3 regions of the Ruegeria sp. D3 genome follow, and region 3 is predicted to be linked to each of the others. Evidence: riboswitches for the same ligand, from Rfam matches in the RefSeq annotation. Region 3 holds a riboswitch; each other region holds the start of a gene.
The links. A riboswitch is a leader RNA that binds a small molecule or an ion and turns the genes downstream of it on or off. The one in region 3 is predicted to bind cobalamin.
Positions count from the first base shown of each region.

Region 1: linked by a shared signal. The riboswitch ahead of ACR0DX_RS10560 (DUF1636 family protein) and the one ahead of ACR0DX_RS02095 (CbtB domain-containing protein) in region 3 are both predicted to bind cobalamin.
Region 2: linked by a shared signal. The riboswitch ahead of ACR0DX_RS12840 (hypothetical protein) and the one ahead of ACR0DX_RS02095 (CbtB domain-containing protein) in region 3 are both predicted to bind cobalamin.

Region 1 covers NZ_JBQFPK010000006.1:81,178-89,059, reverse strand. The annotation lists gene ACR0DX_RS10575 (FecCD family ABC transporter permease) at 1-1,013, opposite strand, end outside; gene ACR0DX_RS10570 (ABC transporter substrate-binding protein) at 1,015-1,962, opposite strand; gene ACR0DX_RS10565 (ABC transporter ATP-binding protein) at 1,959-2,762, opposite strand; gene ACR0DX_RS10560 (DUF1636 family protein) at 2,762-3,118, opposite strand; cobalamin riboswitch at 3,221-3,424, opposite strand; gene ACR0DX_RS10555 (helix-turn-helix domain-containing protein) at 3,551-4,198, shown strand; gene ACR0DX_RS10550 (class II glutamine amidotransferase) at 4,380-5,273, shown strand; gene ACR0DX_RS10545 (GltB/FmdC/FwdC-like GXGXG domain-containing protein) at 5,275-5,958, shown strand; gene ACR0DX_RS10540 (FMN-binding glutamate synthase family protein) at 5,970-7,298, shown strand; gene glnT (type III glutamate--ammonia ligase) at 7,370-7,882, shown strand, end outside.
Region 2 covers NZ_JBQFPK010000008.1:45,645-53,526, forward strand. The annotation lists gene ACR0DX_RS12815 (SRPBCC family protein) at 1-14, opposite strand, end outside; gene nudC (NAD(+) diphosphatase) at 54-1,034, opposite strand; gene ACR0DX_RS12825 (bifunctional 2',3'-cyclic-nucleotide 2'-phosphodiesterase/3'-nucleotidase) at 1,213-3,072, shown strand; RNA gene ffs (signal recognition particle sRNA small type) at 3,112-3,210, shown strand; gene ACR0DX_RS12835 (alpha/beta fold hydrolase) at 3,249-4,106, opposite strand; cobalamin riboswitch at 4,243-4,462, shown strand; gene ACR0DX_RS12840 (hypothetical protein) at 4,545-4,952, shown strand; gene ACR0DX_RS12845 (dual specificity protein phosphatase family protein) at 4,954-5,442, opposite strand; gene ACR0DX_RS12850 (DNA polymerase III subunit gamma/tau) at 5,576-7,327, shown strand; gene ACR0DX_RS12855 (YbaB/EbfC family nucleoid-associated protein) at 7,543-7,882, shown strand, end outside.
Region 3 covers NZ_JBQFPK010000001.1:413,286-421,167, forward strand. The annotation lists gene ACR0DX_RS02060 (cobalt-precorrin-6A reductase) at 1-236, opposite strand, end outside; gene cbiE (precorrin-6y C5,15-methyltransferase (decarboxylating) subunit CbiE) at 235-1,434, shown strand; gene ACR0DX_RS02070 (cobalamin biosynthesis protein) at 1,431-1,799, shown strand; gene cobM (precorrin-4 C(11)-methyltransferase) at 1,796-2,590, shown strand; gene ACR0DX_RS02080 (cobyrinic acid a,c-diamide synthase CobB) at 2,583-3,911, shown strand; gene cobA (uroporphyrinogen-III C-methyltransferase) at 3,908-4,636, shown strand; gene cobF (precorrin-6A synthase (deacetylating)) at 4,629-5,372, shown strand; cobalamin riboswitch at 5,416-5,620, shown strand; gene ACR0DX_RS02095 (CbtB domain-containing protein) at 5,657-5,827, shown strand; gene ACR0DX_RS02100 (CbtA family protein) at 5,832-6,530, shown strand; gene ACR0DX_RS02105 (hypothetical protein) at 6,596-7,090, shown strand; gene ACR0DX_RS02110 (DUF1636 family protein) at 7,087-7,443, opposite strand; gene ACR0DX_RS02115 (DUF302 domain-containing protein) at 7,571-7,882, shown strand, end outside.

The DNA.
Region 1 (7,882 bases), on a different contig from region 3:
TACCGTTTCGCGTTTGCAGTTCTCAGCAACAAAATGAACACGAAAACGGACCCTAACGAGGTGGTCACTATGCCGACCGGCAGTTCTTGCGGGGCCAGCAGCAGTCTGCTGAGGATATCGGACCCGGTCAGCAGAACAGCGCCGACCACCGCGGCCGCAGGGATTAAGTGGGTGTGCAGTGGTCCGGCAATTCCGCGCGCGATATGCGGAACCATCAGCCCGACGAACCCGATCACCCCGGCGACCGAAACGAATACAGCCGTAGCCAGAGCGGCAACAAAGAACATCTTGAACCGCAGCGACTGGACCGGGACACCCAGTGTCGACGCCGTCATGTCACCGGTCAACAAGGCGTCCAGCCAACGGCTGCGATACAGTGAATAGACCAGAATTAGGACCAAACCCGCGCATACGAGCGGAAAGGTTTCCCAACGCGCCAGACCCAATCCGCCCAGCATCCAGAAGATGACAGAATGCGCAGCACGGTTGTCACCTGCGAAAATCAGGTAATTAGTCAACGCCGAGAACAGAAACGACACGGCAAGCCCAGCCAGGATTAGCTTTTCCGGTGCACTGGTTCGCAGCCCGTGGACAAGAGCCAGCACAATGCCCGAGGCCACCAGACCCCCACAAAATGCTGCTATCGGCAAAGTCCAGAACCCCAGTATGTCACCAGTCACCGTAATGACGAACACTGCCCCCGCCGCCGCACCGGAGGAAAGACCGAACAGGAACGGGTCGGCCAGATCGTTTCGCGTAGTCGTTTGCAGCACGACTCCAACAACTCCAAGGCCAGCGCCGATCACGGCGGCAAAAAGCGCGCGGGGCAGGCGCAGGTCGAAGACGATGCGGTGAAGGGGTGACATGTCTCCCTCGACCAAACCAGCGCCGAGCAGAATAGCTAAGACCGTATCGGACAGAGGAATGGATGTGGTTCCGTAGATTGTCGAAACCAGAAGAAGGGCGGCCAGAATGGCCACCCCCATCAAAAGTGTCAGCCCCAGACGGCCCAAATCAGTTCAGACCCGTGCGCATGGCTGCTGCCAATTTTGCGATGGCCTGAATGTTTGCCGGCCCAGGGGTCAATTCTTCGTACCGCAAACCGATCCAGCGCTCGTTTTTGACCGCGTCGGTTTGTGACATCACAGGATGTTCTTGCAGAAACCTGAACGTATCCGCGGCTCCGTTTCCGGTTTGATAGTCCAACAGCACTAAAAACTCAGGGTTCGCGGCTGCCACGGTTTCCCATGACGTGCGACCCCAGCTTGTGTCCATATCACGGGTAACGTTGAGACCACCCGCCGCTGCTATCATAGCGTTGGGGATTGCGTATTTCCCAGCAGTGAACGGAGCGTCCGCCGGGCCATCCAACAGAAACACTCGAGGTTTCGGTAAGTCTGCGGTTTGTGCCTCGATTGCGGTCAGTTCATCCTTCCAACCAGATACAAGCGCTTCGGCCTTGTCTTTGACATGCATGACTTTGCCCAGTCGCAGAATGTCGTCAAACAAAAGGTCCATGCTGGCCTCGGGGCGGTCTTTATGCAAATGAACGCAGCTTTCAGTCAGGATCATGGTTTTGATCCCGAACGGGGCAAGTGTTTCTGGCGTTACATCACCACCGGGACGCATTCCATAGTACCAGCCGGCGAAGAACAGATCGGGTTCTACCGCGACAATATTTTCCACCGATGGATATTTCGGTGCCAGTTCGGGGATATCTCCACGAAGCGTGTCGAATTCAGGACTGGTTTTGTACCAGCCGGTGATGCCCGTGAGGCCGACGATTTTGTCTTGCAGACCCAGCGCAAAGGCCATGTCGGTCATGTTCATGTCATGTACGACCAACCGTTCGGGCTGGGTTTCAAACACTAACGGTTCACCACAATTGTCTACGGTCACTTCATGCGCAGCAACACCGCCCGCCATGGCCATAACCAGAGCCACGGACAAGATATGTTTCATTTTGGAAATCTCCTGGAGGGTTGGGAAACAGTGGTTTTTCGTATGTCCAGCGCAGGGATCATCCGACCGTCGTGCTGAAAGAACAAGTAGTCGACGCCGAACGTGTCGCGCACATGTTGAGTCGTCAGGACCTCCGAAACAGGGCCAAAGCCGGTCAGCCGGGTAGATTTCATTAATGCGACATGGGTGGCGAATTCGGGGATCATGACAATGTCATGGACAATCATTATGACAGTTATCCCCAGTCCAGCGACCAGCGACAGCATCCGCCCTTTGGCGTCGGGATCCAAATGGTTCGTCGGTTCGTCCAAAAACAGAAGAGTAGGGTTCTGCGCCAGCGCACGCGCGATATGGGCGCGCTGACGTTCGCCACCCGACAACACTGCCATGCGCTTGTCGGCAAGCTCCATAAGGCCGGTCAGGTCCAGAATTCGCGTCAAGTCGTTTGCGTGATCTTCAGAGGAGCGGTCCGAGCGAATTGGAATTTGCCCAAGTGCCACATAGTCACGCAGATGCAACCGCCCATCGGGATATTCCTGCTGACTAACGACGGCAATTTTTCGGGCGCGCTCCGTCGCTGACAATGTTTTCAAGCTCTGCTCTTGCACCAGAACGTCGCCTTCAGACAGAGCTTCAGCGCCACATAGTAAGTTCAGCAGAGTGGTTTTGCCAGCGCCATTCGGACCGGCAATGGCCAGAACCGACCCCTCTTCCAGATCGAACGAGATGTCCTGCAACAGAACGTCACCGTGAAAAGAATAGTAGGCTACACCACGCGCCTGCAGGAAGGGTCTGCTCATCATCGAGCTTCTCGAACAGCCAACGCCGGCATGCGCGCCAATGTCTTAGTTATCAGAGGCGCAGGCCTGTCTGTGGCCTTTGTCCAACCAGTTGCGCTGCCCAGGTATTGCGCGGCGAATTGGGCAAGAGCATTCAGCTCCTGCTCGCTGCCGATATCACCAAACAGGTATTGGGCTTTTCCCAGGGCCTGAAATCCGACAGTGACCGGGTGATCGCATCCAGCCATACAATCTACTGTGCGCACTGCGAAACCCGCAGGCAATTCAGGGCACAAGGCATCCGCAATGTGCTGCGCTGCCTCCAGACCCTGACAGGTCGCGCAGATCAGAACGAAATGATCAGTGGTCTCGACCATCAAGCGCCTGTTCCACGGCCGCTGGGGCCGTACTGAAACGCGGTCGCGCATAAAGGCGTAAGAGGTACCATCAAGCCTCCTTCCAGGACGCCCCGCCCCGGGTTGGTTTCGGTTGCGATGGCAGGTCTCCTGACTTGCGAGTCGAGGCTTGGCCACCCTTCCCGACATTATTCACGTCAGTGGGATATTGGCTTCGCTCACCGCCTACAGTTGCGGGGGCAGTTACGGACTTGGCACTTAAACCTCACCGTATTCCCTTTTCACCGCTGGAGCATGCCCCAGGGAACCATCAAATGCGTCACTGCCCGAGATCAGATCGCCGGTCAACACAAATCACCGGAGGTTGCGCAGGAATGTAGTTTTGAAAATATGTTTCCCTTCAGGAAAATTGCAGGCGATAACGACGAAGCGAAAGGCGTTAAGGATAGGTTGGTGAAAGCATCAAACGATAGGTCCAAACCTCAGTTTTCTCAGGATCCCCACAAGGTCAGGGACCCCGGTGAAAAGAATCTCGAAACGGCGATCGGTCGGGAAATCCGCGCGTTGAGGTTGCAGCAGGGTGTAACAATTGCGGAATTGTCGGGGCTGACCGGGTTATCCATCAGTATGCTGTCAAAAATCGAAAACGGATACACATCGCCTTCATTGACGACGCTGCAATCTCTGGCCAATGCCCTAAGCATGCCGATCACTGCATTTTTCCGCAGATATGAAGAAACCCGAAACGCAACCCACACCAAAGCGGGGGAAGGCATTGAAACCGAGAGGGCCGGGACACGCGCAGGCCATCAATACAGCCTTTTGGGTCATATGGGGTCCAATGCCAGCGGTGTTGTGGTCGAACCCTATCTGATCACGCTGACGGAAGAATCCGACACTTTCCCGACGTTCCAGCATGACGGGATTGAAATGCTCTATATGCTTGAAGGCGAAGTCGATTACAGACACGGCGATCAAATTTATTTGCTGGTGCCGGGTGACACGTTGTTCTTTGATGCGGACGCACCGCATGGACCCGAGGTGTTGCGCAAACTGCCAGCCCGCTACCTGTCGATCATCTCATATCCGCAGACGCGTTAGCCACGATTCGGCGATTGATAAACCGCTGCTGAGGTTTTGCGGGGTTGCTCTCCGTGATTTTTGAATGCGGGGGAAATAGATAGCCGAAAATATTCCCCTTATGAATATTAATTTCCCCTTGTTGATAACCTGAAGTTCAGGTGTTAGCGTCTGCCCAACTCAATACAGGAGAAGCTGACACATGTGTGGAATTGTCGGCCTTTTTTTGAAGGACAAAACGCTCGAGCCTCAATTGGGCGCGATGCTGACAGATATGCTGATCACAATGACGGATCGCGGCCCGGACAGCGCCGGGATCGCGATTTATGGACCTGTCGGAGATCAGGCAAAGCTCACCGTGCAATCCGACAATCCGGACGCGGATTTTCAGACTCTGGCCGAAGATTTGGCCGATGTCTTGACCAGCCCCGTCAGCTTGGGTCGCAATGACACTCATGCGGTTCTGAGCATGGCCAACGACAAAGTCAGCGCTGCGCGGCAGGCCCTGAGGGAATTGCGCCCTGGCCTGCGGATCATGTCCGACGGCGATACGATCGAAATTTATAAAGAAGTTGGATTGCCTCGGGAGGTGGCGGAGCGATTCCAATTGACCTCGATGTCCGGCAGCCACGGGATTGGCCATACACGCATGGCGACTGAATCTGCCGTCACCACAGAAGGGGCGCATCCGTTCAACACCGGCGCGGATCAGTGCTTGGTGCACAACGGATCGCTGTCCAACCACAATGCGCTGCGCCGCAAACTGATGCGTGAAGGCGTGCGCATCGAATCCATGAACGATACCGAGGTTGGCGCGGCCTATCTGACGTGGAGGATGCAAAATGGGGCCACTTTGGGCGAGGCGCTGGAAAGCAGCCTTGAGGATCTCGACGGGTTCTTTACCTTTGTGGTCGGCACCAAGGATGGGTTCGGCGTGGTTCGCGACCCCATCGCCTGCAAACCGGCGGTGATGGCCGAGACCGATCAGTACGTGGCCTTTGGCAGCGAATACCGCGCCTTGGTCAACCTGCCGGGGATCGAGGATGCCCGCGTCTGGGAACCCGAACCTGCAACCGTCTATTTCTGGAGCCACTAAAATGCAGAGCTATGATGTTGCCGAACAGGGCCTGCGCGGGCTGAACGCCGCCCTTCAGGCCCAAAGCACCGAGGCGAACCAGACCCAGTGGCAGGTTCAGAACCCCAAGGGCAGTCACGCCATCGCTGTTGGTTTGGACGCTCCGATTGAGGTCACGGTCAAAGGCTCGACCGGGTACTACTGTGCGGGGATGAACCAGCAGGCGACCGTTCGGGTCGAAGGCTCGGTCGGGCCGGGCGTGGCCGAGAACATGATGTCGGGCACAGTGATCGTTGAAGGCGACGCCAGTCAATATGCCGGGGCCACGGGCCATGGCGGGTTGTTGGTGATCAAGGGCAATGCCAGCTCGCGCTGCGGAATTTCCATGAAGGGGATCAGCATCGTGGTGCATGGCAATATCGGCCATATGTCCGCCTTCATGGCGCAGGCGGGGACGCTGGTGGTCTGCGGCGATGCGGGTGACGCGCTGGGGGACTCATTGTACGAGGCGCGGCTATTCGTGCGCGGCTCGGTCAAAAGTCTGGGCGCGGATTGCATCGAAAAAGAGATGCGCCCCGAACATCTGACCCTACTGGCCGACCTGCTGGACCGCGCAGGCGCGGATGCCAAGCCCGAAGAGTTCAAACGCTATGGCTCGGCCCGCCAGCTGTATAATTTCGATGTCGACAACGCGGCAGAATACTGAGGAAGACCGTTATGGACGATCACACACCACGCACGATGCCGATACAGTCTGAAACGTTTTCAAACCCGGTCAACGCGGAAATTCGGCGGGCGGCGGCAACGGGCATCTATGACATTCGCGGTGGCGGCGCGAAACGCAAGGTGCCGCATTTCGACGATCTGCTGTTTCTGGGGGCCTCGGTCAGCCGCTATCCGCTGGAAGGCTATCGCGAACGCTGTGACACCTCAGTCACGCTGGGCACGCGCTTTGCCAAGAACCCGATACAGCTGGATATTCCGATCACCATCGCAGGCATGAGTTTCGGCGCGTTGTCCGGCCCCGCGAAAGAGGCGCTGGGTCGCGGAGCGTCCGCTGCGGGCACGTCGACCACCACCGGTGACGGCGGTATGACACCCGAGGAACGCGGTCATTCCTCGAAACTGGTCTATCAGTATCTGCCTTCGCGCTATGGCATGAACCCCGACGATTTGCGCAAGGCCGATGCGATTGAGATCGTGGTGGGGCAGGGCGCCAAACCCGGCGGCGGCGGGATGCTGCTAGGCCAAAAGATCAGCGACCGCGTGGCCGAGATGCGGACCCTGCCCAAAGGGATCGACCAGCGCTCGGCATGTCGGCACCCGGATTGGACGGGCCCGGATGACCTTGAGATCAAAATCCTCGAACTGCGTGAAATCACGGGCTGGAAGGTGCCGATCTACGTGAAGGTCGGCGCGACGCGACCCTATTACGACACGGCGCTGGCGGTGAAAGCCGGGGCTGATGTGGTGGTGATGGACGGGATGCAGGGCGGCACTGCGGCCACGCAGGACGTGTTCATCGAACATGTGGGTATCCCGACGCTGGCCTGTATCCGCCCCGCCGTGCAGGCATTGCAAGATCTGGGTGTGCATCGCGAGGTGCAACTGGTGATCTCGGGCGGTATTCGCAACGGTGCTGACGTGGCCAAGGCAATGGCGCTGGGTGCAGATGCGGTGGCCATCGGCACGGCGGCTTTGATCGCCTTGGGCGACAATGATCCGAAATGGGAGGCCGAGTATCAGAAGCTGGGCACCACCACCGGGGCCTATGACGACTGGCATGAAGGCCGCGATCCGGCCGGCATCACCACGCAAGACCCGGAGCTGGCGGCGCGCCTTGACCCGGTTGAGGCCGGGCGGTGTCTACGCAATTACCTCAAGGTCATGACACTTGAGGCGCAGACCATCGCGCGCGCCTGCGGCCACAACGATCTGCACAATCTGGAGCCCGAAGACCTGTGCGCCCTGACGATGGAGGCTGCCGCCATGGCGCGCGTGCCTCTGGCGGGGACAGAGTGGTATCCGGGCAAGCCGGGGTTCTGAGACAAGCGGGCGCGACCCTGACCGGGGCCGCGCCTTTTCTTTTGGGTTCAACAGGGAAAGGAAAGCCGACCATGACGACAGATCTGGCTGCTTTCGCCAAGGAAAAAGGCGTCAAATACTTCATGATCTCGTTCACCGATCTGTTCGGTGGACAACGGGCCAAACTGGTCCCTGCACAAGCCATCGCCGAGATGCAGATCGAAGGCGCAGGCTTTGCCGGGTTCGCCACTTATCTGGACATGACCCCGGCGCACCCTGACATGTTGGCGGTGCCCGATCCGTCCTCGGTCATTCGGCTGCCTTGGAAGCCCGAAGTTGCGTGGGTTGCAGCAGACTGTGTGATGGAGGGTGAAGACGTGGCCCAAGCCCCGCGCAACGTTCTGCGCCGTCTGATCGACGAGGCCGCCGCCGAAGGGCTGCATGTCAAAACCGGGGTCGAGGCCGAGTTCTTTCTGTTGACCCCCGATGGCGAACAGATCAGCGACCCGTTCGATACCGCCGCCAAACCCTGCTATGACCAGCAGGCGGTGATGCGCCGCTATGACGTTGTGCGTGAGATTTGCGATTACATGCTGGATCTGGGC
Region 2 (7,882 bases), on a different contig from region 3:
GCTGTGAATTGCATGGTGTCCGAGGCTCTTACCTTTGATTCCCCAATATTCTGTCAATCCAGCGTATCCGCCAGCCAGTGCTGCAAAAGAAAATGCGCGATGGCACCCTTCCGCGCAGGCATCAATGTCGGATGTTCACCAGCAAAGGCCTGCATCATTTCCGACTTGCTGACCCAGATGGCATCTTCGATTTCAATCGGGTCGATTGTAATATCGCGTGACAGCGCCAGACCTGCACACCCAAACATCAGCGACGCGGGAAAGGGCCAGGGTTGGCTGGACAGATAAGTGACTGCTCCGACAGGTACTCCGGCCTCTTCCATCACTTCTCGGCGCACGGCGGCCTCGAGCGTTTCACCGGGTTCGACAAAGCCCGCAAGCAGGGAATACATCCCGTCCGGCCAACCTGGAGACCGCCCCATCAGCACCGAATCTCCATGCGTGATCAGCATGATGACAACCGGGTCCGTGCGCGGGAAATGCTGACCCCCGCAAGACGGACAGCTGCGCTGCCATCCCGCCTGCGCCAAATCACTGGCGGCACCGCAGCGGGCGCAGAAACGGTGCGTCTCGTGCCAGCCGATCACCGCCTTGGCAGTTGCCGCCAGCTCCGCATCCCGAGGGTTCAGACGGGTCATGATCCGACGCAATTCGACAAAAACATGCCCGATGGACAACGCGGGGTGCTGTTGCTGGGAACGGTCGAAGAATGCCCCAACCTCGGAGAGGTCCAGCCCCTCGGCGTCCCACCCCGAGATGTCCAAAGCGAACAGCGGAACGTGATCCGAAATACCTAGAAAGACTGGTTCTTCAACAATTCCGCCCGGTCCATTGCGCAACAGATCGTGCGTCAGCGGCAGCAACGCCAGCCGATCCAGAGCTTCGCCCTCGACCAGCACCTTACCGCGCCACAACATAAGGCATCTTGCATCCGGGTCGTTTGCGACTTGCGCAAGCCCCTCGGGATCGTTGCGCAGATGTGCTGCGCGATCCAGTCCCGACCCGCCAAACGTCACGGTTTCCGCGTATTTCATTGCAATCCCTTCAGGTTGTCGGCACAGGGCTGCCACGAGCGCCGGGTCGTTGCAACGACATTTCTGCTTCGTGGGAAATTGAGGAGACAATGTGATCAACTCAAACTCTGCCTTGAAACTTGCGTCAAATACTCTTTTTGTTGAGATAGGTTAACCAAAAACGTCTAAAAGTAGAGTATTGCAACATCCCCCTTCCTCTCTAAGCGCAACGATCAGGATTTTGGGAACCTCGGATCTACATATGAATGTGACCGGGTTTGACTATTATCGGGATGCGCCGGAACCCATGATTGGGTTTACCCGTACAGCCACACTGATCCGCCAAGCTCGAACCGAGGCCAAAGATGCCATGACCATCTTGCTGGATAACGGGGACTCACTACAGGGAACGCCCATTGGGGAATGGGCCGAAACACAAACCCAAACCCGTCATCCTCTGATGGAGGCTTTCGAAGCGCTGGATTACGATGCCATCGGATTGGGAAACCATGATTTCGGCTTCGGCTTGCAGGTTCTGGACCGTATCCTGCGCCAATCCCCCTGCCCTGTCTTATGCAGCAACGCGCACCGGTTGGACCGCCCCGGTGCTTGGAGCAGGCAGGCAGTGCTAAGCCGAACCATGAAAGCCGGAGACCGCGAATATCCGATCAAAATCGGCGTTTTTTCAGCCCTGCCGCCGCAAACTGCGAACTGGGAGGCGCACCGGCTTGAGCAAAAGGTCCGCATCGACGATATCCTGTCCACGGCACGACACGTGTCGCAAGAGCTGAAGGCCGCTGGGTGCGATCTTGTGATCGCGCTGGCGCATTCCGGGATTGGCACCGCCCAACCGGAGCCGAATCTGGAAAACGCCGTGATTCCCCTTGCGGCCATCGGACCGATCGATGCGATCATAGCGGGACATTCACATCTGACTTTGCCGGGCGCGTCGCATGAAAGGTTTGCGTTCGTGGACAGTGCCAAAGGTCAAGTGCACGGCAAGCCGGCTGTCATGCCGGGCAGCGCTGGGTCGCATCTTGGTGTGATTGACCTGACGATGAAACTTGGTGACGACGGAAAGTGGCAGGTAGAAACGCACCGTTCACACCTGAAGGCAATCGCACCCGACTTTGTTGGCGCTGAGGTTCCGGAAGACCCCGAACTGTCGCGGATTTTTGCCAAGGCGCACCGCGAAACTCGCGCGCAGTACAACACGCCCGTTGGACACACGTCGCATCATCTGCACAGCTATTTCAGCTTTTGCGCCTGGGATCGCGGTCTGGCGCTTGTGGCTGCCGCGCAAGCCGCAGCATTGCGGCAGCATGTGCAGGGAACTGCCAATGCGGGGCTACCCGTCTTGTCGGCAGTTGCACCGTCGAAATTCGGCGGTCGTGCAGGACCTCGGTTTTTCACCGATATCCCACCCGGGCAGATATGTACGCGCCATGTTGCCGACCTGAACGTGTTTCCGAACGAGATGCAGGCCGTCATTGTCTCGGGCACTGAAATCAAAGATTGGCTGGAAATGTCCGCTGGCGTGCTGAACCAGATGCGCCCGGGTGAACAATCGGACCTTGTGGATACGAATCGCGCCGGACATAATTTTGACGTGCTACACGGGTTAACTTACGCACTAGATCTAGCATCTCCGGCGCGGTTCGACACAGGTGGCGCAATACTTCATCCCAACAGCCATCGGGTTCGCGAATTGCGATTCAACGGCCGCCCTATCGACGCAGATCAGCGCTTTGTTGTCGCGTTGAACAACTATCGCGCCAACGGAGGCGGGAACTTCCCGTTTGCCGAAAACGCGACCCGAATTCCTCTGCCGGTCCTTCCGATTCAACATATTGTACGGGATTACCTGTCGGGCTTGTTACCGATGGACCCTTTGGAAGAGGCGCCCCAGCCTTTTCAGTTGTCACCCATACCCGGTGCCCATGCGCTTGTGAAAACCGGAGCGGCCGCTGACCAACATCTGGAAGAATTGGCACGCTATCGTGCCAAAGTCATCGGTCCGGATGCGAAAGGTTTCCTGAACATTCAGCTCTCCCTCTGACGGGTTGCCAAGCATGAACCAAATGCCTATATCCACCGTTGAGAGGTTGGCGCGGGCGAGCGCCTCGCCAACCTGGTCAGGTCCGGAAGGAAGCAGCCACAACGAGCCCCGCTTGGGTCGATGTCCAACCTCTCACTTCATCCCCGACAGTTTTGACCGGTTTAGACGCGCAGCACTTATGCGATCAAGCGCGGCCATAGGGACTCGTTGCGACGCGCGAACGCGCCGATATGGCCAATGTCCTTCAGTCCGAATTCCTGCGGTGACAGTACATGACGCCGAGCGCTGGAGCCGTACAGATCTGCCAACCGCCAAACGGCTTCGGGCGGAACCATCTGGTCGTCCTCGAAAGTGAACAGATCGACCGGTTTGCCTTTCTCTGCCCAGGTTGCGGCTGGTAGCGTTTTTCCGATTTCAGGCAGATAGTTTTGGGGCGCCGTGCACCACTTACGCCACTGCCAGTAAACCGGTGCAGGCAGGTCGGCCCCAAATCCCACTGCCTTTCCTGGCAGGTATCCAACGGTTTTTACTGCCAGCGGAACATGTCCATACCAGAACAAGGACGCCAGCGCGCGATAAGGCCAAGGGTGATCACTGATTGTCACCAGCCCCGAACACACACAGATCATGCGATCTATATGGTCGATATCAGGTTGTATTGGCCCCAGCATCCCTCCGACCGAGTGCCCTATGCTCCAGTGTTCTGCGTGTGGGTAACGCTGGCGCATTTCCGCTCTGGCGGCGGGCATGTCGGTCAGCGCCCAATCCGCCATCTTTACTCGCGATTCCTGCAGTAGTCCGGTCAGTGAGTGGCCAAAGTCACGATAGTCGTAGGTCAGGCAGGCGATCCCCTGATCCGCTGCCAGCCAATGCGCGAAATGCTGATAGTAATCCCTCGGGACACCGGTCGCACCATGTATAACCACGGCGACTTTGGGATCGGTCACGGGCCGGTACAGGCGTGCCGACAGCATTGCCGAACCGGCAGAAAACCGAAAATCCTCGGTCAGGACGGGGGGTGTATCATCCAGCATAGCGTTGCTCACCTGATCTGAACTGTTCGGTTCACCCCTTATCCCCACTTCTTTGGCCGGGCTGAGTCAAGGGCGCATCAAGATGACCAAACGTCCACTTTGCGCGCGCGCCCGCTTGACTCAAAGCCCGCTCAACCGCTAGCGATGGCGTGATGGTTCTTGTCCCGTGTCGGGACAAGATGAAAAGGGAACACGGTGCGGTTCTGCCCGGTCATGCCGGAACGATCCAATGCCGCGACTGCCCCCGCAACTGTAAGCGGTGAGCAATGCCGAAATACCACTGGCCCGCAAGGCTGGGAAGGTCGGCAACGCGATGACCCGCAAGTCAGGAGACCTGCCATCAAATCAAAACTGTAACTCGGGCGGGGTGTCCGGGCGGGATTGTCAGCGCGCTGTCACACCTGATCCATGCCCCGTTCCCCGCGCGGAGGGCGCATTATGATCTGGAAGACAAAAACGCACCAATTCAGTGCAACCCTATGTCAGAAAACCGGCAAGACCTGCCCGGCTTTAGCGCAGATGGCACGGGCTATTGTGCAAGCGATGGAATCCGCGGTGCCTGCCACGTCGGAAGAATTCGCATTGGACGGCAGCGGAGAGCTGGGCCATTGCCCACAGGGCTGCATCGCCCGATTCCGCGCCCAGAAAGATCAAATTCGCATCTTCTGCGGCACCAGCACGGACGCCTCGCTCGACGCGTTGGATGGTTATGCGGATATGCTGTTCGGCCCCGTTGCTGCGGCCCGTCCGGCCGGCCAGTTACCAGTACCGCCCTGTGCCATGCTTGAAGTGTCAGAGCTGGCCCCGGCGCAACCAGCACAGCCCCAGCAGCATCTGGCGCTGTAACTCAGTCCGGCGCGCAGGTTGCCCAACGCATCTGTCCGTCGGTTTCAACCGCACAGGGCCGCACGGCGCGCAGGCGGCGCAACGCCGCGTCGGAGGCGATGCCCTGTTCGACCATAAGCCGCAGGGCGATCATGCCCGACCGCCCGCACCCGCCCCGGCAATGCACCAGCACCCGCCCTCCACGCGCCAGAATTTGCGCGGCAGACTGGCTGATCCGGGGCCAAGCGGCCTCGGTGTCCGGCGACGGCGCGCCAAAATCTTCAATCGGCAGGTGCGTCCAGGTTATGCCCTCGGCGTGCAGGTCATCTCCCAGTTTTCCCGCCCCGGCCTGCTCCATCTCGGAGCTTGTGGTCATCGAAATCACAAGATCGGGCCGCCAGCGGCGAATGATATCCAAATCCCGCGCATACTCCCCCGCGCGCCCCGGCAGCGGCGACAGCGCGACGTGACCGGCCGCGACCTCGACCACGTGAATTGCAAATGGCTCCATCCCCGGCCTCCTTTTCACATAGCTTCTATGCTGTGCAAACTGACCTGCAAACCGAATTTCCCCCAAGGCGGCGGTGGACGCGGGCGGCGGGGGTCTCTACGCTGCATCGGAACCCGAATCCGACAGAGCAGATATGACCGACACGCCCAGCCCCGCCTATCAGGTTCTTGCCCGCAAATACCGCCCTGAAACCTTTGCCGATCTGGTCGGGCAGGAGGCCATGGTACGCACGCTGAAAAACGCGTTCGAGGCGGATCGGATCGCGCAGGCCTTTATCATGACCGGCATTCGCGGCACCGGCAAAACCACCACGGCCCGGATCATCGCCAAGGGCATGAACTGCATCGGCCCCGATGGCGAGGGCAAACCGACGACCGAACCCTGCGGCCAGTGCGAACATTGTGTGGCGATCATGGAAGGTCGCCATGTGGACGTGATGGAGATGGACGCCGCCAGCCGGACCGGTGTGAACGATATTCGCGAGATCATCGACAGCGTCCGCTACCGCGCGGCCTCGGCCCGCTATAAGATCTATATCATCGACGAGGTCCACATGCTGTCGACCAGCGCCTTCAACGCGCTGCTCAAGACGCTTGAGGAACCGCCCGAGCATGTGAAGTTTATCTTTGCCACCACCGAGATTCGCAAAGTGCCGGTGACGGTCCTGTCCCGATGTCAGCGCTTTGACCTGCGACGGATCGAGCCCGAGGACATGATCGGCCTGCTGCGCAAGATCGCCGATGCCGAAGGCGCACAGATCGCCGAAGACGCGATGGCACTAATCACCCGCGCCGCCGAGGGTTCAGCCCGCGATGCGACCTCTCTGCTGGATCAGGCGATTTCACACGGCGCCGGGGAAACCAGCGCCGATCAGGTGCGTGCGATGCTGGGTCTTGCCGACCGGGGCCGGGTGCTGGACCTGATGGACATGATCCTGCGTGGCGATGCCGCCGGGGCGCTGACCGAACTTGGCGCACAATATGCCGAAGGCGCCGACCCGCTGGCCGTGCTGCGCGATCTGGCCGAGATCACTCATTGGGTGTCGGTGGTAAAGATCACGCCGGATGCCGCTGAAGACCCGACCGTTTCCCCTGATGAACGCGCGCGGGGTCAGCAAATGGCCGAGGCCCTGCCGATGCGGGTCCTGACCCGCATGTGGCAGATGTTGTTGAAAGCGCTCGAGGAAGTCTCAGCCGCGCCCAACGCCATGATGGCCGCCGAGATGGTCGTTATCCGCCTGACCCATGTGTCTGACCTGCCCAGCCCAGAAGAACTGATCAAACGGTTGCAAGACGCGCCTCCCCCACCGCCAAACGGCGGGCCCGGCGGCGGAATGACCGCACCATCACACGCCGCGCAGGCCCCGGTGGCCTCCACTTATGCGCCGCCCATTCGCGGCGGGGCCGGAGCGCCCACGGCCGCACTGGCGCAGGATGTGCAAACGGCATTGGCCCGCTACCCGAGTTTTGAACATGTGGTCGAACTGATCCGCACCAACCGGGATGTGAAACTGCTGGTTGAGGTCGAAAACGGCGTCCGGTTGGTGTCTTACCAACCCGGTCGGATCGAGTTCACGCCAACAGACTCAGCCCCAACCGATCTGGCCGCCCGCATGGGTACCGCACTACAACGCTGGACCGGCAACCGCTGGGCGGTGACCATTGTGGCCAACGGCGAGGCGGCAACCATCGCCGAAATCCGAGATGCCGCCGATCTGGCGTTAAAGGCCGAGGCCGAACAGCACCCTCTGGTACAGGCGGTGCTGGCTCAATTCCCCAAAGCCAAGATCAAACGCATCGAAACTCCCGAAGAACGCGCCGCCAAGGTCGAAACCGAAGCCCTGCCCGAGGTCGAAGACGAATGGGACCCGTTCGAGGAGGACTAACCCTCCCGCGCCCGCCACGGGCCATCGGCTGACGCCGATACCCCTGAGCGACCTAGGGCCCGGCAGGCGGCGGGCGTTGCCCGCGCTCTGCCGGGCCCAACGGGAGGAGAGGTCTTGCAAAAGACCGCGACGACGGGCGGGAGGGCACTGCCCCCTTGTGCCGCACGGGCGCTGTCCGTATCTAGGCGACAAACCGATTAGCAGGAGAAAACGTAATGCTTAAAGGACTCGGCGGTCTGGGCGATATGGCCAAGATGATGAAATCCGCGCAGGATCTGCAGACTAAGATGACCGACATGCAGGAAGAACTGAACAATCTGATGGTTGTCGGCGAATCCGGTGCTGGACTGGTCAAAGCCACTGCCACCGCCAAGGGCGAACTCAAAGGTCTGGACATCGACCCCTCGATCTTCAACGGCGACGACAAAGAGGTCGTCGAAGACCTGATCCTCGCCGCTATCAAGGACGCGCAGACCAAAGCCGCCGAACGCGCGCAGGCCGAGATGGCCAAGCTGACCGAAAGCATGGGTTTGCCCGCAGACATCAAGCTGCCGT
Region 3 (7,882 bases):
ATCTGCGCGGCGAAGGGGTGCGTGGCGTCGATCACATGGGTTACAGTATGGTCGCGCAGATAGGCGGCCAGACCGGCAACGCCCCCGAACCCGCCTACGCGCACCGGCAGCGGCTGCGGGCGCGGGTTGCCGACGCGACCGGCATAAGAGTAGGTCGCTGGGATGCCCAACTCGGCCACGGTTTTGGCCAAGGCGTTGGCCTCGGTGGTGCCGCCAAGGATCAGGAGATGTGTCATGCATGAAGCTCCGTGGCTGACCGTTCTGGGCCTGGGTGAGGATGGGCTTGATGGCCTGTCGCCTGCAAGCCGTCAAGTGCTGGACCGCGCCGAAATCATCATGGGCCCGCCGCGCCACCTGTCGCTGATCCCCGACAGCCAGGCCCAGCGGGTCGAATGGCCGGTGCCTTTTGCCGACGGGCTGCCCGTGCTGACGGGGTTCCGGGGGCGGCCCACCGTGGTGCTGGCCTCGGGCGATCCGTTCTGGTTTGGCGCGGGGTCTGTCATCGCGCGCAATTTCGAAGCCGGGGAATGGACTGCCCTGCCCGGCCAATCGACGTTTTCGCTGGCCGCCGCCCGGCTGGGCTGGCCGCTGGAGGCAACACTGACTTTTGGCCTGCACGCCGCCCCTCTGACCCGGCTGCGCCCACACCTGTCGCCGGGCCTGCGCGCCATCCTGCTGCTGCGCAACGGGGCTGCGGTGACGGAACTGGCGACTTACCTGACCGAGACCGGTTTTGCTGACACCCGCCTGCATGTGATGGAGGCGCTCGGCGGCCCTCGTGAGCGTTCCCGCAGTGTGTCCCTGACCGAGGCGCTGCTGGGCGGGTTCGATCACCCGGTCTGCGTCGCGCTAGAGGTCGCGGGTGATGGGCGCGCACTGCCGAAATCCTCGGGCAAGCCGGATGAGATATTCGAGACCGATGGACAGATCACCAAACGCCCTATCCGCGCCCTGACCCTGTCTGCGCTGGCCCCACAGCGCGGCGAGCATTTGTGGGATATCGGCGGTGGCACCGGCTCGATCAGTATAGAATGGCTGATGTGTGATCCGACACTGACGGCCACCACAATTGAACCTCGCGCAGATCGTGCCGAGCGTATTCGCCGCAATGCGGATGCGCTGGGACAGGATCGGCTGAGTGTAGTCCACGGCACTGCCCCTGATGACCTGACCGGGCTTGCGTTGCCCGATGTGGTGTTTATCGGCGGCGGATTGAACGCAAACCTTCTGGCATGGTTGCGCGATGCGCTACCTGAAGGCACGCGGTTGGTCGCTAATGCGGTGACGCTGGAAAGCGAAACGTTACTGGCGCAATGGCACGACGCATTAGGCGGCGACCTTCTGCGGATCGAACTGGCTCAGGCTGCGCCTTTGGGCCCCCGACGCGGTTGGAAATCTGCCTATCCGGTGGTGCAGTGGAGCGTCACGCTATGATCGTCGCGGGCCTTGGCTTTTCCTCCGCCGCCACCATGGACAGCCTGCGCGCGGCCTTTACGGCGGCCGCCGCGGACCACCCCGTCAGCGCCTTGGCGACCGTCGCGGACAAGGAAGGTCACGCCGCGCTTGCAGAATTCGCCGCCGAAACCGCCCTGCCCCTGCATTTCATCGCACCCGCCGATTTGGCCGGGCAGCGCACGCTCACTTGCTCGCCCCGCAGCCGCGCCAGTTACGGCACCAGCAGCGTGGCCGAAGCGTCCGCCCTTGCCGCCGCCGGACTGGGCGCGCGGCTGCTTTCACCCCGACAGATATCAGACGACCGGCTGGCCACTTGCGCCATCGCCATCGGAGGACAGACATGACCGTTCATTTCATCGGCGCCGGACCGGGCGCTGCCGACCTGTTGACCCTGCGCGGGCGCGATATCATCGCGTCCTGTCCCGTGTGCCTTTATGCGGGTTCGCTGGTTCCCGAAGAGATCCTGAGCCACTGCCCCGAGGGGGCCAAGATCATCAACACCGCGCCGATGGATCTGGATCAGATCATGGCCCAGATCGACGCCGCGCATAAGGCCGGTCAAGATGTGGCCCGACTGCATTCAGGCGATTTGTCGGTCTGGTCCGCCATGGGTGAGCAAATCCGCCGGTTGAAAGAAATGGGTATCCCGGTCAGCGTCACCCCCGGCGTTCCCTCTTTCGCTGCGGCTGCCGCAGCCTTGGGCACCGAGCTGACCCTGCCTGGCCTCGCGCAATCGGTGGTGCTGACCCGCACGCCGGGCCGCGCGTCTTCGATGCCCGAGGGTGAGACGCTTGAGAACTTCGCCCGCACCGGCGCGACATTGGCCATTCACCTCTCGATCGGCAATCTGGACAAGGTCATCGCCGACCTGACCCCGGCCTATGGGGCTAATTGCCCGGTGGCCGTGGTCTATCGGGCCAGTTGGCCCGATGAGCGCATCATCCGTGCCACTTTGGACACCCTGAAAGACGTGTTGGATGAAAGCATCGCACGTACCGCCCTGATCATGGTCGGCCCAGCGCTGGCGGGCGAAGGGTTCGACGAAAGCTGCCTCTATTCCAAAGATTACGACCGCCGCTATCGCCCGCAAAGCGCCGATAGCCCGTGGTCCAGTTGGAGCCCCGAGGATGAATGACGCGATGACTAACCCTCCGGGCCTTTTGATTTCCGCGCCGTCCTCGGGAACGGGCAAGACCACGGTCATGCTGGGCTTGTTACGTGCGCTGGCCGAGGATGGTCTGACCGTTCAGCCTTTTAAAAGCGGACCGGATTATATCGACCCAGCCTTTCACCGGGCGGCGGCGGGGCGGGCCTCGTTCAATCTGGACAGCTGGGCCATGGGTGAGCCTTTGTTGGACGCGATTTCAGCGCAGGCTGAGGGCGCGGATATTGTGGTCGCCGAGGGTTCGATGGGGTTGTTCGACGGCGTCGCCAAGCCCGGTGAACTGGGTCATGGGTCCAGTGCGGAAACCGCGTTACGGATGGGCTGGCCGGTGGTGCTGGTGCTGGATGTGGGCGGTCAGGCGCAATCGGCGGCGGCGACGGCTTTGGGGTTCAAGATGTATAACCCCGATCTGCCCTTTGCGGGCGTGATTCTGAACCGCTGCGCCAGCCCCCGGCATGAGCGGTTGACGAGGTTGGGAATGGAACGCGCGGGCCTGCCGGTTCTGGGCGTGCTGCCCCGTCGTGGAGACCTGACCCTGCCCGAGCGGCATCTGGGCCTGATCCAGGCGGTTGAACATCCCGATCTGGAAAGCGCAATTGTGGGCTATGCCGCGTTTCTGCGCGAACATGTCGATCTTGAGGCGATCAAGCGGGCGGCGTCCTCAGGCCCGAATGGGCCATCGTCCGCCGCGCTGCCGCGGCCACCGGCGCAACGGATCGCGCTGGCCCGCGATGCGGCGTTTTCGTTCACCTATCCGCATTTGCTGGAAGGCTGGCGGGCGGCTGGGGCCGAGGTGTTACCGTTCTCGCCATTGGCGAATGAAGCCCCGGCGGCGGATGCAGATCTGGTCTGGTTGCCGGGCGGATATCCCGAGTTGCATGCAGGCATTCTGGCCGCCGCATCCGTCTTTCAGGAAGGGTTGCGGAACCACGCGCAAACCAAGCCCGTGCATGGGGAGTGCGGGGGTTATATGGCGTTGGGACAGGCTCTGATCGATAAAGAGGGTGTCTCGCACCAGATGGCCGGGTTGTTGGGGCTGGTGACGTCCTATGAAAAGCGCAAGTTCAATCTGGGCTATCGCCGCGCCGAACTGCTGGCCCCGATGCCCGGCTTTGCCGTAGGCACAGGCCTGCGGGGGCATGAGTTCCACTATTCCTCGATCATCGAGCAACCTGACGCGCCTTTGGCCCGTGTGTTTGACGCAGAAGGGGCCGAAGGGCCGCAGACCGGATCGGTGCGTGGCAATGTGACCGGCACGTTCTTTCACCTGATCGCGGAGGCCTCAGTATGAGTGGGTTTGTCTCGTTCATTGGCTCAGGCCCCGGCGACCCGGAGCTGTTGACGCTGAAGGCTGTGGACCGGATGCAGAAGGCGGATGCGGTGCTGTTTGATGACCTCAGCAGCGGGCCGATCCTGACCCATGCGCGCGACGATGCCGATCTGGTGGGCGTGGGCAAACGGGCGGGGCGCCCCTCGCCCAAGCAGGACCATGTCAGCCGGTTGCTGGTGGATTACGCCCTGACCGGGCAGCGGGTCGTGCGGTTGAAATCCGGCGATGGCGGCATGTTCGGGCGTCTGGAAGAAGAACTGGTGGCCCTGCGCGCGGCTGGGATCGAATACGAGATCATACCCGGCATCCCCTCGGCCGTGGCGGCAGCGGCGGCGGCGGGCATCCCGCTGACCCGCAGGCTGACCGCGCGGCGAGTACAGTTTGTCACTGGTCATGATGTCAGCGGCAAACTGCCTGAGGACCTGAACCTGCCTGCGCTGGCCGACCCCGATGCGACCACGGTCGTCTTCATGGGCAAGCGCACCTTCCCCCTGCTGGTCGAAACGTTGCACGCCCATGGCCTCCCGCTGGAGACGCCAGCACTAATGGCCGAATCCGTCTCGACCCCCGAACAAAAGCTGCATCGCAGTACTGTAGGCGCGCTGTCCGAAAAACTGGCGGACGAGATAGGCACCGCCCCGGCGCTGATCCTTTATGGCCCGCTGGCAGAGTTTGACGATGTTTGACCTGACCTTGATCGGCATTGGAACCGGGAACCCTGACCACGTGACCTTTCAGGGCGCGCAGGCGATCCGCTCGGCGGACCTGATCCTGATCCCCCGCAAGGGCGAGAACAAGGCCGATCTGGCCGGGCTGCGCGAAAAGATCATTGCGCAGGTGACCGACACGCCGCCGCAGATCGCCTATTTCGACATCCCCAAGCGCCGCTCGGAAGACGGGTATCTGCGCGGGGTGGACGAATGGCACGACGCGATTGCGCTGCGCTGGCGCGAGGCGATTACCGCCCATCCCGGCGCACAGCACGTGGCGCTACTGATCTGGGGCGATCCGTCGCTATACGACAGCTCACTGCGAATCGCGGCGCGGTTGGACCCTCAACCGACGACGCGGGTGATCCCTGGCATCACAGCGCTGCAGGCGTTGACGGCGGCCCACGCGATTCCGATCAACGATCTGGGTGCCCCCTACATCGTGACCACGGGGCGGCGGATTCGCGACGAAGGGTGGCCAGACGGTGCATCAAACGTGGCGGTCATGTTGGATGGTGAGTGCTCGTTCCAACATCTTCAGATGGCAGATTATGACATCTGGTGGGGGGCTTATGTGGGCATGACTGAAGAAATCCTGATCAACGGCCCTCTGAGCGATGTTGCACAGTCGATTCTGGACACCCGAGCGACTGCGCGCGCTGATCATGGGTGGATCATGGATATTTATCTTCTCAAAAAGCGCGTGATCTGACCTAAAACGTCGCAAATGGCGATTGCGCGACAGCAGATGTAACGGCTAAATGAACCTGTCTGGTCCTGTCGGCAATACCGGCAAGCTAAGAGGGAATGTGGTGAGACCGCGCGCGATCGAATCCACAGCCGCCCCCGCGACTGTAAGCGGTGAGCCCTGTTCAACCAGCCACTCCTAAGTTTCAGGGGGAAGGCGAACAGAGGCATCGACCCGCCAGCCAGGAGACCTGCCAGGCACGAATGAAAACACCAACCGTCGGGTGCGACGGTAAAGGAGAACTAAAAATGGCAACTCAAGCAACAACCGCATCGACCTCACGCGTTGGTATCCTGCCGGTTATGTTCGCTGTGGTTCTGGGCCTTGGCGTCATCACGTTGACCGGCCACGTTCAGGCCGCGGCCCTGCATGACGCAGCCCACGATGTGCGCCACGCGACCGGCTTCCCCTGCCACTAAACCCATGTTTAGCCGTATCCTGACCAGCGCGTTGTTCGCTGGTGCTGCAGCGGGGCTGATTGCCGCCTTGCTGCAGTTGGTCTTTGTGCAACCTGTGTTGCTGCACGCGGAACTGTATGAATCGGGCGAATTGATCCATTTCGGCGGTGACGTCGTAAGTGCTCACCCCGAGCTACCGGGAATGTTCTCGGACCTGTTCCGCGATGCGCTGAGCGTCATTTTCACGATGCTTATCTATACCGGTTATGCGCTGATGATGATTGCGCTGATGTCCGTGGCTGAGGGCAACGGCCATAAGATTGACGGGCGCACCGGCGTTTTGTGGGGGCTTGCGGGGTTCATTGCCGTACACCTCGCACCCGGATTCTCGCTCGCGCCAGAAGTGCCCGGCGTGGCAGCAGCCGATGTCGCTGCGCGTCAAATCTGGTGGTTTGCGACCGTCGCAGCAGCAGGTGTTGCCATGTGGCTGATTGCTTTTGGCGGCACTCTGATCAGCTATGTGATCGCAGCCGCCCTGCTGTTGGCCCCACATCTGATCGGCGCGCCCGAGCCGGACGTGTTCACCGGCCCCGTTCCGACCGAGATCGGCGCGCTGTTTGCCGCGCGCGCTTTTGGCATCGGACTGGTAGCCTGGGTTCTGGTCGGGGCATTCGCCGGGTGCTTCTGGCGACATGAAAGCCAGCGTGCCGAAGCTGCGGCCTGACAAGCACGCTTATGAACACGCCGAGACCAGCTCGGCGTGTTTCTACTACCATCAAGGAACATAAAATGGCACGCTCACTTGCCCTGTTTGCAATCGGCATAGTTTTTGGAAGTGGTGCAGGATTTGTGGTTGCGGCTGCAAATGGCGTCACTTTCGACGGCCATGACCATGGCGATCCTGCACATCACAGTCCATCTCACGCCGAGGCAGCCGCACACGATCATTCGACTGCCATCAACCTGCCTGCTGGCGCTGATGCTCCGGGGCTTGAGATCGCTCTTACGCCCGATCCTATGGCGGGCTGGAACCTGCATGTCATGCCGCAGAACTTTCGGTTCTCACCACAAAATGCCTCAAAGACCGATGTCGACGGCGAGGGGCATGCACATGTCTACGTAAATGGAGAGAAACTGGCCCGGCTGTACGGTAACTGGATGCATATCGACCATCTGCCGCAGGGCGAGGTCGAAGTCTCGGTCTCTCTGAACGCAAACGGCCACAGCCCGCTGACGGTCGACAACATCCCCGTCAGCGCGGCGGTCACACTACAGGTCGACTAAAGCGCCGGGATACGCGCCCGCAAGCACATTCGGAGCCGCCCGCAAGGCCGGGCGTCTTCGATCCAGCCTTTGGGGCTTTCCAGATAGGTCCGGCAGGTCGCCACGATATCATCGGCGTCCGAAGCGACATCGACCCCTGAAAACACATATGACGCCCCGCCATCGGCCTGCAGCGCGATGGCCACGGGTTCAGAGCATCCGCTGAAACAGGCGTGCTGATCGACCGAAACCCTTCCCTCAATCCCCGCGCGAGTCAGAGCGAATTCGACAGCTTTGACCTCAGCCCCGCAATCGCGGGAACCGGCACAGGACGAACATATCAACAGGCGCATCTGATCCAATTCGGACCTCATCGGGTGGCATTTGCCTGTTTCTGGGGGTTTCCGGCCACAGGCGCAATCGGGAAAACGCACAAGATTGTGAATGCGCCCTGTACCGCTTTCTGGCATCACAGTCTCAACCCCGTAACAGGAGGCCCCGATGAAAGCCCTTTGGACTGCGATAACCCTGTTAGCGACCCCTGCTTTGGCAGACGAGCCCCTCTCGGGCTGGGCCAGCTACGCAACCGACAAAAGTTATGACGCGTTGGTTGCCGACACCAAGGATGCCATCAAGGCCAATGGTCTGATCGTGGTCACGCAGGCAGGCCCGACCAAGGCCGCTGCATCGCGCGGGATCACCATCCCCGGCAATCGGGTTATCGGCGCCTTCAATAACGACTACGCCGTGCGCGTGCTGGAAACCTCGGTGAACGCGATGATCGAGGCGCCGATCCGCTTTTATGTCACCGAG